Regions from separate parts of the uncultured Psychrobacillus sp. genome, predicted to be linked through region 1. Evidence: riboswitches for the same ligand, from Rfam matches in the RefSeq annotation. Region 1 holds a riboswitch; each other region holds the start of a gene.
The links. Region 1 has a riboswitch for lysine ahead of Q0371_RS04415 (transporter substrate-binding domain-containing protein). Riboswitches for the same ligand answer to the same signal wherever they lie in the genome.
Positions count from the first base shown of each region.

Region 2: another riboswitch for lysine. It lies ahead of Q0371_RS16545 (aspartate kinase); the one in region 1 lies ahead of Q0371_RS04415 (transporter substrate-binding domain-containing protein).
Region 3: another riboswitch for lysine. It lies ahead of Q0371_RS04560 (Na+/H+ antiporter NhaC family protein); the one in region 1 lies ahead of Q0371_RS04415 (transporter substrate-binding domain-containing protein).

Region 1 is NZ_CALIED010000019.1:69,159-72,423, forward strand. Features, by position in the region: gene safA (SafA/ExsA family spore coat assembly protein) at 1-194, shown strand, start outside; gene Q0371_RS04410 (M23 family metallopeptidase) at 489-1,466, shown strand; lysine riboswitch at 1,602-1,784, shown strand; gene Q0371_RS04415 (transporter substrate-binding domain-containing protein) at 1,912-2,748, shown strand; gene Q0371_RS04420 (amino acid ABC transporter permease) at 2,854-3,265, shown strand, end outside.
Region 2 is NZ_CALIED010000079.1:4,015-7,279, reverse strand. Features, by position in the region: gene uvrC (excinuclease ABC subunit UvrC) at 1-1,095, shown strand, start outside; lysine riboswitch at 1,139-1,314, shown strand; gene Q0371_RS16545 (aspartate kinase) at 1,581-2,798, shown strand; gene Q0371_RS16540 (YslB family protein) at 3,254-3,265, opposite strand, start outside.
Region 3 is NZ_CALIED010000020.1:14,252-17,516, forward strand. Features, by position in the region: gene lipA (lipoyl synthase) at 1-169, opposite strand, end outside; gene Q0371_RS04560 (Na+/H+ antiporter NhaC family protein) at 239-1,810, opposite strand; lysine riboswitch at 1,899-2,082, opposite strand; gene yunB (sporulation protein YunB) at 2,133-2,903, opposite strand; gene Q0371_RS04570 (bifunctional UDP-sugar hydrolase/5'-nucleotidase) at 2,946-3,265, opposite strand, start outside.

The sequences.
Region 1 (3,265 bases):
AGAATTTTGGAATTAGCTATAAATCAGCAGGAGAAAATATCGCACAAGGTCAAACGACTGCGAAAGCAGTAGTTAACGCTTGGATGAATAGTGAAGGACATAGAGCCAATATCTTAAACAAAAACTATACTCATATTGGGGTAGGTTACGTGAAAGACGGAAACTATTGGACTCAAATGTTTATACAAAAATAATTGATTTAGGGTGGGAATGACGACGTAAGTGTTGTCATTTCCACTCTTTTAGTTTACGGCCTATGTCTGCCCTTCAAAGTGTAGATGTAGGCTATTTTCATTTCTGTTTATGTTCCATGTGAAACTTTTCCTTCGATATCAACAATACAAAAAAGAAATAAATAAAGTCTGCAAAAGGAAACGGTCTACACTCTCGTTTCCTTTTCTTTTTGATATTAAGTGAAACCTTAGTTATCTTTTTCCGTATTAGATGATAAATACTTACAATGTTATAAATTGGAGGTAAACAGATCTATGAATGTAGAGAAATTTATATCGCCCGAAAATTTTGGAGAAGTATTCCTATATGGAAACCATGAAGAAATTTATAACCAATGCGTCAAAGAATTTAAAGAGCTAGTATCACTGGACCAATTTATTGATTTAGCCATTTCCTTTAATCAGGAGGTTGAAAGCTACCAAATGATTAAAAAGACCGAGATTGGTTATTCAACTCAGTATTTATGGTTAGATAACAATAAGGAGAGAATAGTTAGTGTAACCTTTGATACGGCTAACTACATCCAGGGCATAGTATTAAAACCTTATGTAACCTTCCCCAAAAGCGATCAACGTTACACCAAAAATAAATATATGATGCCTATTAAAGAAGAATGGTTTGTTTTCTGGGGTGGGACGAATGAATTTCTTAACTATCATTACGTTTATGAATCTCAGCGCTATGCATATGATTTAGTGAAGATGAAGAATGGTCAGACGTATAAGGGTAATAGATTACTTAATGAAAGTTACTATGCTTTTGATAAAGAGGTAGTTGCGCCAGCAGACGGTAAGGTAGTAAAGGTTATGAATGATATTGTAGATAATATTCCCGGAGAAATGAATGAAAAAGAACCAGCCGGAAACTATGTCATTTTGGAGCATGAAAATAGAGAATATAGCTTGCTTGCGCATTTCAAACAATATTCTATAGTAGTAAAAGAAGGAGACGCGGTGAAGCAGGGACAAACAATTGGCCTTTGTGGAAATTCTGGAAACTCCTCTGAGCCTCATATACATTTTCAGGTGATGGATTCGTCTGATTATGTGAACTGCCACTCTATACGTATAAGCTTCTATGATGGGATTGAGCCAATTCAAGGCGATACAGTAACGACCTACAAACCGAACGAAAAGTCGAAAATGGATGTCTTTGACAAAGTGGAAAATACATTTACTTTAGCAGATTTTTTCTTATTTATTCCCCGTATTATAGGTTCATTTTTTAAATAAGACTGTTCGTTTCTATTTAGAATGATGAAGTTTAAAAAATAGTAATATTTTGATTAATCAATAGAATGTTTGTTGACAGATGAAAATCTCTATTGTAGACTATGAACAACTAATTGAATATAACCTCGCTTTTATAAGTGAGGTAGAGGCGCGATATTTAACAGTCCTTAGAGGAGCTTGAGAAGCTTAGATACTAAGGAGAAGGAAATGTCGCCGAAGCTTGTAATAAACTCATTATTACATGCTGGGTCTGCAGTGAAGAATTGCAGGACTGTCCGTTATAAACGTCCCGGTTTATAATGGTGTGCTATCTCATGGGGAAAAGTAGAGGATTTAGGGCAACCATACATTATGACCTGAGTCTACCTCAAGTCTTTTTTTGTACGGTTGTCCTTTTTGTATGGTTGCATACATATAATAACTTTAAAAAAGGAGATTACTAGAGATGAAAAAGAGACTATTTACATTCACATTTTTACTATCCATTTTTTTATTGCTTGCTGCTTGTGGAACGAAAGAGGAAGGAAGCGTTGGATCAGCATCTGCCCAAGATACATTTACAGTAGGACTAGAGGCAGGATATGCACCCTTTAACTGGACTCAAATGGATGACAAAAACGGTGGAGTGAAATTGGACGGTAACGCAGAGTATGCTGGTGGATACGATGTAGAAATTGCTAAAAAAATTGCAGAAGGCTTAGGTAAAGAACTGGTAATCGTTAAAACCGAATGGGACGGTCTAGTTCCAGCTTTAACTTCGGGTAAGATTGATGCAATTATTGCTGGAATGTCACCAACAGCAGAGCGTAAAAAAACAATCGATTTCTCTGAAAACTATTATACTTCCAACTTTGTTATGGTTGTAAAAAAGGGCGGAAAATTTGAGGATGCCACTTCCATTCAAGACTTTAATGGAGCAAAAGTTACAGGCCAATTAAATACTTCCCACTACGGAGTGATAGACCAAATTAAAGGTGTAAAAAAACAGCCTGCATCAGATAACTTTCCAGCAATGCGTGTAGCACTGGAATCCGGCATGATCGACGGTTATGTATCTGAACGTCCAGAAGGAATTAGTGCTTCCTCTGCAAATGATAACTTCAGCATGGTTGAATTCGAAGAAGGATTTGTTGCAGATGAAGAAGAAACAGCTGTTGCAGTAGGATTGAAAAAAGGTAGCGATTTAACAGATAAAATAAATGAAATATTAGCAGGAATTTCAGAAGAAGAGCGTCAAGAAATTATGGATAATGCTATTTCCAATCAACCAGCTGCAGAATAAGTATACTAACGGCTGCTAATAAAAGCAGCCGTTTCGTTTTTTTAAAGTACTTACTTCATTGGTTAGTGGATGTTCGAGGCAACAGAATGTGTAAGGAGGAAGACAATGAGTTTAGAATGGATTATCTCCATTATTACCAATAACTGGCCAATGTTTTTGCGTGGAGCAGGAGTAACCCTGTTGATTTCTATTATAGGAACTATTGTAGGAGCAATCATTGGATTATTAGCAGGCGTTATTAGGACCATCCCACTACCTGAAAAGAGGGTAAGTAGATATTTTTTAAAGCTGGTTAATCTTATCCTATCCATCTATATAGAATTCTTCCGAGGGACACCAATGATCGTCCAAGCCATGGTCATCTTTTATGGATCATCACTGGCCTTTGGGTTAGATATGGATCGTTTACTAGCAGCAATTTTTATTGTATCTATTAATACGGGAGCATATATGGCTGAAATTGTTCGTGGGGGAGTTATTTCAATTGATAAGGGACAATTTGAGGCATCACAAGCGA
Region 2 (3,265 bases), on a different contig from region 1:
GAAAAACAAAAAATGACGATGAATGATTTCACAAATCGTGATATTTTCGGATACACAGTAGATAAAGGATGGATGTGTGTCCAAGTGTTTTTTGTACGTCAAGGAAAGTTGATAGAAAGAGATGTTTCTCTTTTCCCAATTTACCGTGACCCGGAGGAAGAATTTCTTACCTTTTTAGGTCAGTTCTACTCCAAACCAGAGCATATTAAACCTAAGGAAATATTTGTACCTAATACGACTGATTTAGAGTTAGCCTCTGAGTTGTTGGAAATGAAGGTTATTATTCCTCGAAAGGGTTCCAAAAAGAACCTAGTGGATTTAGCGCAAAAAAATGCTGCGATAGCTTTGAAAGAAAAGTTCCATTTAATTGAACGACAAGAGGAAAGAACTGTAGGGGCAGTAGAAGAACTAGGTAGTCTTATGGGAATTGCTATGCCAAGTAGAATTGAGGCCTTTGATAATTCTCATATTCACGGTACCGATGCGGTTTCTGCCATGGTTGTATTCGTTGATGGCAGAGCATACAAAAAAGACTATCGGAAGTATAAAACGAAAACTGCAGCAAAGCATGATGACTATGGCGCTATGCGTGAGGTCGTTCGTAGACGTTACACTCGTGTGCTAAAAGAGAGATTGCCTCTACCGGATTTAATCATTATTGATGGAGGTAAAGGACAAATAGAAGTAGCGAGAGAAATTATAGAGGATGAACTTGGCTTAGATATTCCAATTGCAGGACTAGCGAAAGATGCCAAACATCAAACATCCTCCTTGTTATATGGTGACCCATTAGCGATTATCCCGATGAAAAGAACAAGTGAAGCATTCTATCTTCTTCAAAGAATTCAAGATGAGGTCCATCGATTTGCAATTACTTTCCATCGACAACAGAGAGGGAAGCATACAATTGCCTCCTCGTTAGATGGAATTGAAGGAATAGGTCCAAAACGTAAGAAAATGCTTCTTAAGCATTTTGGCTCCCTCAAACGAATGCAAGCTGCATCACGAGAAGAACTAATAGAATCTGGACTCCCTAGTAAATTAGCAGATAATCTAATGGCTCATTTTCAGAAAAATTTATTGTCTTCTGAATAATCTTATGTTATCTTTAAAACAATTTAATATTCACTATTCAAACAGTGAAGGTAGAGGTGCGAATTGCAAGAGTACTAATCGTGAGGATGAAAGATCCTACGACCGATTAGGAAAGGGTTGTTCGCCGAAACGTAGAAAAGCTTTTCCTTTCCTATGTTGGTTCTGTATTTAAGAGATGCAGGACTGTCAGAATATATATTCTGGAGGGCTATCTCACATGGGCAATCATTGTTGACCGTGTATGAGAAGAGTTAGCTTTCCGCAAATATGTGGAAAGCTTTTTTTATTGTTTAGGAAATTATAGATTATGAACCTGTGGATAAGTTGATGTCTAGCGCAAGCAGCCTTGCCCCTCGGGGTCAAATGGATAAAAGCTACGGTGGCTGAGGAATTGCCTCCTCGCTTTTCTCCATTTGCCTGTCGGGGCAGGGAGAGGCGCTTGCGCTTTTGTTGTCCGCTCAAGGAGATAAAGGGGAGATAGGTAAATGAGTAAAATTGTGATGAAATTTGGCGGAACCTCTGTAGGCTCCATGGAGTTAATTAGTAACGTAGCAAAAAGGGTACAATTAGAAAAGGAGAAAGGACATGATATCGTCGTAGTTGTATCTGCCATGGGAAAAACAACAGATGACTTAGCGGAAATGGCTAGTAAAATCACTAACAATCCAACAAAAAGAGAAATGGATATGTTGCTTGCTACAGGAGAACAAGTGACTATGTCCTTACTAGCTATTCAGTTAAATGCACTTGGAGTAGAGACGATATCTTTGACGGGTTGGCAAGCTGGCATCGTTACAGATGAAGTACATAGAAATTCAAAAATTAAGCAATTGGATGGCCAGAAGATAAATGAGCATTTAATGGCTAATCGAGTAGTAATTGTGGCCGGCTTTCAAGGTATGTCGGAATTAGGGGAGATTACTACTTTAGGGAGAGGAGGGTCAGACACTACAGCCGTCGCCATAGCTGCAGCTATCGGAGCAGACATTTGTGATATTTATACGGATGTAGATGGTGTTTATACGTCAGATCCACGCTACGTATCTCATGCAAGAAAACTAGAACAGCTAGAATATGATGAGATGCTGGAGTTAGCTCATTTAGGAGCTGGAGTGCTGCACCCAAGAGCAGTGGAATTCGCAAAAAACTATAAGATTCCATTACGAGTACGTTCAAGCTATGAAGAAACGGAAGGAACCATTTTAAAGGAGGAAGTAGATGTGGAGAATAATTTAGTAGTACGAGGGGTAGCTTTTGAATCAGATATTGTACGTTTAACGATTGAGTATACAGTGCCTTTTAATGGTTCACTCGCTTCCATATTTACTACCCTTGCCAATAACCATATTGATGTAGATATTATTGTCCAGTCGATTGTCGAAGGAATGAAGCCTACCGTTTCCTTTTCTATAAAAAAAGAATCTCTTTCGGAAGCAATTCACGTTTTAGAGAAAACGAAACAGAATCTAGGTTTTACCTTTGCAGATTTTGAGGTGGGTTTAGCTAAGGTATCTATTGTAGGTTCAGGGATGGTATCTAATCCTGGTGTCGCTGCACAAATGTTCGACCGATTAAGCAAGGAAAACATACCAGTTAAAATGGTTAGTACCTCAGAAATAAAGGTTTCAGTTGTAGTGCCTCAAGGCAATATGATTCAAGCAGCGAATGCACTCCATGATGAATTTGATTTGGCTATAAATTAAGTATAATTATAGGCTATGTTAAAGGGCAGGGTTGATTTATGATACTAAGAAATCTTAAATCAGAGAGTAGAATTGATTTTTCGCCCCAGCCTGACGCTTTCCTCGGGGTAAGCGATAAGCCACCACCCACAGCAATCGCGCGTGTTTGTGATGGCTTATCTGTCTCCCTCATCCCGTAGGAATCGCCGTCTGGTGCTTCAATGAATTAATGGGAACAGCTTTAATGCATGGATAAGTGCTTATAAATTTACTCGCATAAACAAAGCTTAAAACTGTCACCAACCCCAATTTCACAATCTATTTATGTTCTTAATAGCCATTTGAAAGTTCCTTTGTTTATGTTTAAAGTCACTATTAAAAGAATTGTTAGTCAAAATCAACCAATAACTTTAACAAAGCTTTATTAAAAAAAGAGAGGAAGATGGAAATTGCTCCATCCTCCTCTTTATGTATCTTTAGCGTTTACT
Region 3 (3,265 bases), on a different contig from region 1:
TATTAGGGCATCTTGCCTCTTCACACACAGTGTTTAAGTTGTTTTCGCGCATTAGTTTTTTTAAGCCTTTATAATCTTCATTCGTATTTAGCTTTATTTTGAGCCATTCAGGCTTGCGCTCATGCTGTTCTTTTGGTGGCTTACATGATGTCACGATTCCATCCCCCATTTCAAATAATCTGACTTCACTGTTGTCAATGTACCATATTATTTGAATTCAAACAACCTTCTAAAAAAGCTAAATAGAATGCTTGTTCCCACTTTTATTACTAAGGGTCCAAAACCCAAATAATAGAATGAGGATTCCTACTACTGTTATTAATCCTATCATGACAGAGCCTGTCAATCCTAATACTAAGTATCCGATTGCAGCTATGATTGCACTAATAATTGCGTAAGGCAGCTGTGTCATCACATGATCAATGACATTAACTCCAGCTCCCGTAGCTGACATGATCGTAGTGTCCGAAATCGGTGAACAATGGTCTCCGAAAACCGCCCCTGCCAATACTGCTGCTAATACTGGTAGCAATAGCTGCGGATCGATTGCCATGATAATACTTGCACCAATAGGAAGCAAGATACCAAACGAACCCCAGGAAGAACCTGTAGCAAAAGCCATAAATGCAGTCAACACAAACATTAAAACTGGTATAATACCTACCGGAACATTATTTTCCGTAACGATTGTAGCTAAAAATGCACCTGTTTCTAATGCCGTGATTAAGTAAGACAATGCCCATGCAAACACAAGAATCATAATAGCTGGAAGCATAGATTGAACACCTGTACGTAAAGCCTTCCACACGTAGCTCATATTAGCATCTGGGTTCACTTTGAATTGGCGCGCATACAACAGGAAGGATAAAATACTTGCTACCAATCCACCTATAAATAAGGACAAAGGAACATCTGTATTTTCAAAGATGACAAAAATATCTAAAATTCCTCCAGACAACTGATAGCCTGTCCAGAACATCAATCCTAACGTTACCACTACTAAAGAGATGATTGGAAGCAATAAATCGATCACTTTACCATACTGATTGTCTGGAAAATCTCCTTCCATATCTCCTGGGTTTGTTTTATTTGGATCAAATAATACTCCTGTTTCCTTCGCGCGTTTTTCATGCTTTTTCATTTCAAACAGATCAAAATCTGTCCATGCGGCAAAGAACACCATCGCTAAAGTAGCTATAACATAGAAATTCATTGGTGCCATTGTGATAAAAGCTTCTAACGGAGTATATTCTGTCACAGCATGTGTTGTGAAAATAACACCTAGCTGGCTGATCAAAAATGCTCCCCAGCTAGAAACTGGTGAGATTACACATATCGGTGCTGATGTAGAATCGATGAAATAGGCTAGCTTTGCACGAGAAACCTTATGCGAATCCGTAATTGGTCTTGCAATTTGCCCTACTGCTAATGCATTAAAATAATCGTCCACAAAAATAATGATTCCTAAAAAGGCTGTTAATAGTTTAGAGCCTCTTTTCGTTTTAATTCGCTTAATCGCCCAATTAGCGAAAGCCGTGCTTCCTCCTGACAGGCTGACAAAAGCGGTAACTACACCTAACAAGAGAATGAACAATAAAATATAAATGTTATATACATTTAATCCCCCATCCCAAAAAGAGATTTTAAAGGAATTCCATAACATTAACAAAGATCCAACAGGGCTAAATTCCTCTACTAGTAAGGTTGCAGAAAGAATACCTGCTCCTAACGATAACAAGACCCTTTTTGTCAATAAAACCATGATGATTGCCAATAGCGGTGGCACTAACGAAAAAATTGTATTCTCCAAAACTGTTCCTCCTTGAAAATAGAAAAGCCAACCTATAGTATTTTATAGGTTGGCTTATACATGAAATTTTAGTTATAACACTTTGTTTCACTTTTGTAGCTCCCCATCTATATGTCCCCATATACATGACAGTGTTATTCTTGTTCAAAATAACCCCAACTAAGCATCCTTGACTAGACATACTTAGTTTCGGCAAAACTTCCTTTCTATTACGATCCTTGGAGTCACCCTCCCGTAACATACTATTAAGCAATGCGGCCTCTACCTATTTATTATTCATTTTTATCTATTCTAACATTAATTTAAGAAAAATGAAGTTTTTTTAATCTTCCGGTAACGGTATAGGTACCTCCACCGATGGAGCAGCCGACCCATCCCCACCTGTATAAATGTGAGGAACCTGCCCTTGTACTAGACCCATGGCTACTGGTATATTCTGTTCCACTACACTCATTTTACTAGCAAGCGGGACGATGATTTGTACATTCACCTTAATGTGGATACTAATTTCTACATACGCATTATTAATACCGAACTCGGTAATAGTAGGCACCACATTTGACTGAACGTTTCCGATCACGTGGAATCGAATTGGTATTTTCGGACCAAGGTTACCGATCAAAGGTATATTCGTTGCTTGCCCCATCGGAACAAAAAATACGACTCCACCTTGGTCTTCCATTGTTTGCTTATCATACTCAATATCATCCAAGTAAGGAAGACTTGATAAATTCCCTTGTTCAGCCTGTTCTAAATGGGATTGTACTAAACTATTTGTATCAGATAGCACTCGGTTAATAATTTCTGTATTGAATTTGGTTGTGACCATATTTTTGCTATCCGAAGGAACCTCTTCAATAATATCGTTTACATCTAGAACATTTGCCGTACGCGAGTTAATCGCCTTACTTATTACCATAGATGCAATCTTGTTCGTTTGCACTTCAGCATATTGTAAGTAAGTGGGAGTTAGTTGCGCATTTATATAATAGAATACCCAAGCCACTGACAATAGAAAGCATGTTAAAAAGATGGCTAATTTGCGTTGAGTGCTAAAAAATATGAAACGCTTCTTCTTTTTGCGATAAAACAACGAAAAAACCTCCTCATTACTTTTATGTAACGAGGAGGTCTATTATGCCCTACATTTATGCTCTTCCTTTATTCCATACCATTTTATAACGTCCCGAATAGTTTCTGGCATAATATATTGTTTCTTCGCGGTCTTAAAAGAAGGAAAGAAAAATCCAAAAGTAAACATGTCTAGCGTCGCCAGCCGGTACGTTTGATGTAACGTTAATGGCTCACCTTTAATCAAAAGCTGCCCATGCATATCTTGTTCAACCTGTTCAAATAAAATAGCCCCTAAATACTTACCACGAAATCCGAGACCCTTCACTTCTAAATTTGGCCATTTTTCGTTTTTCGAAAGCTCCATCACCTCTAGCAGCTCAG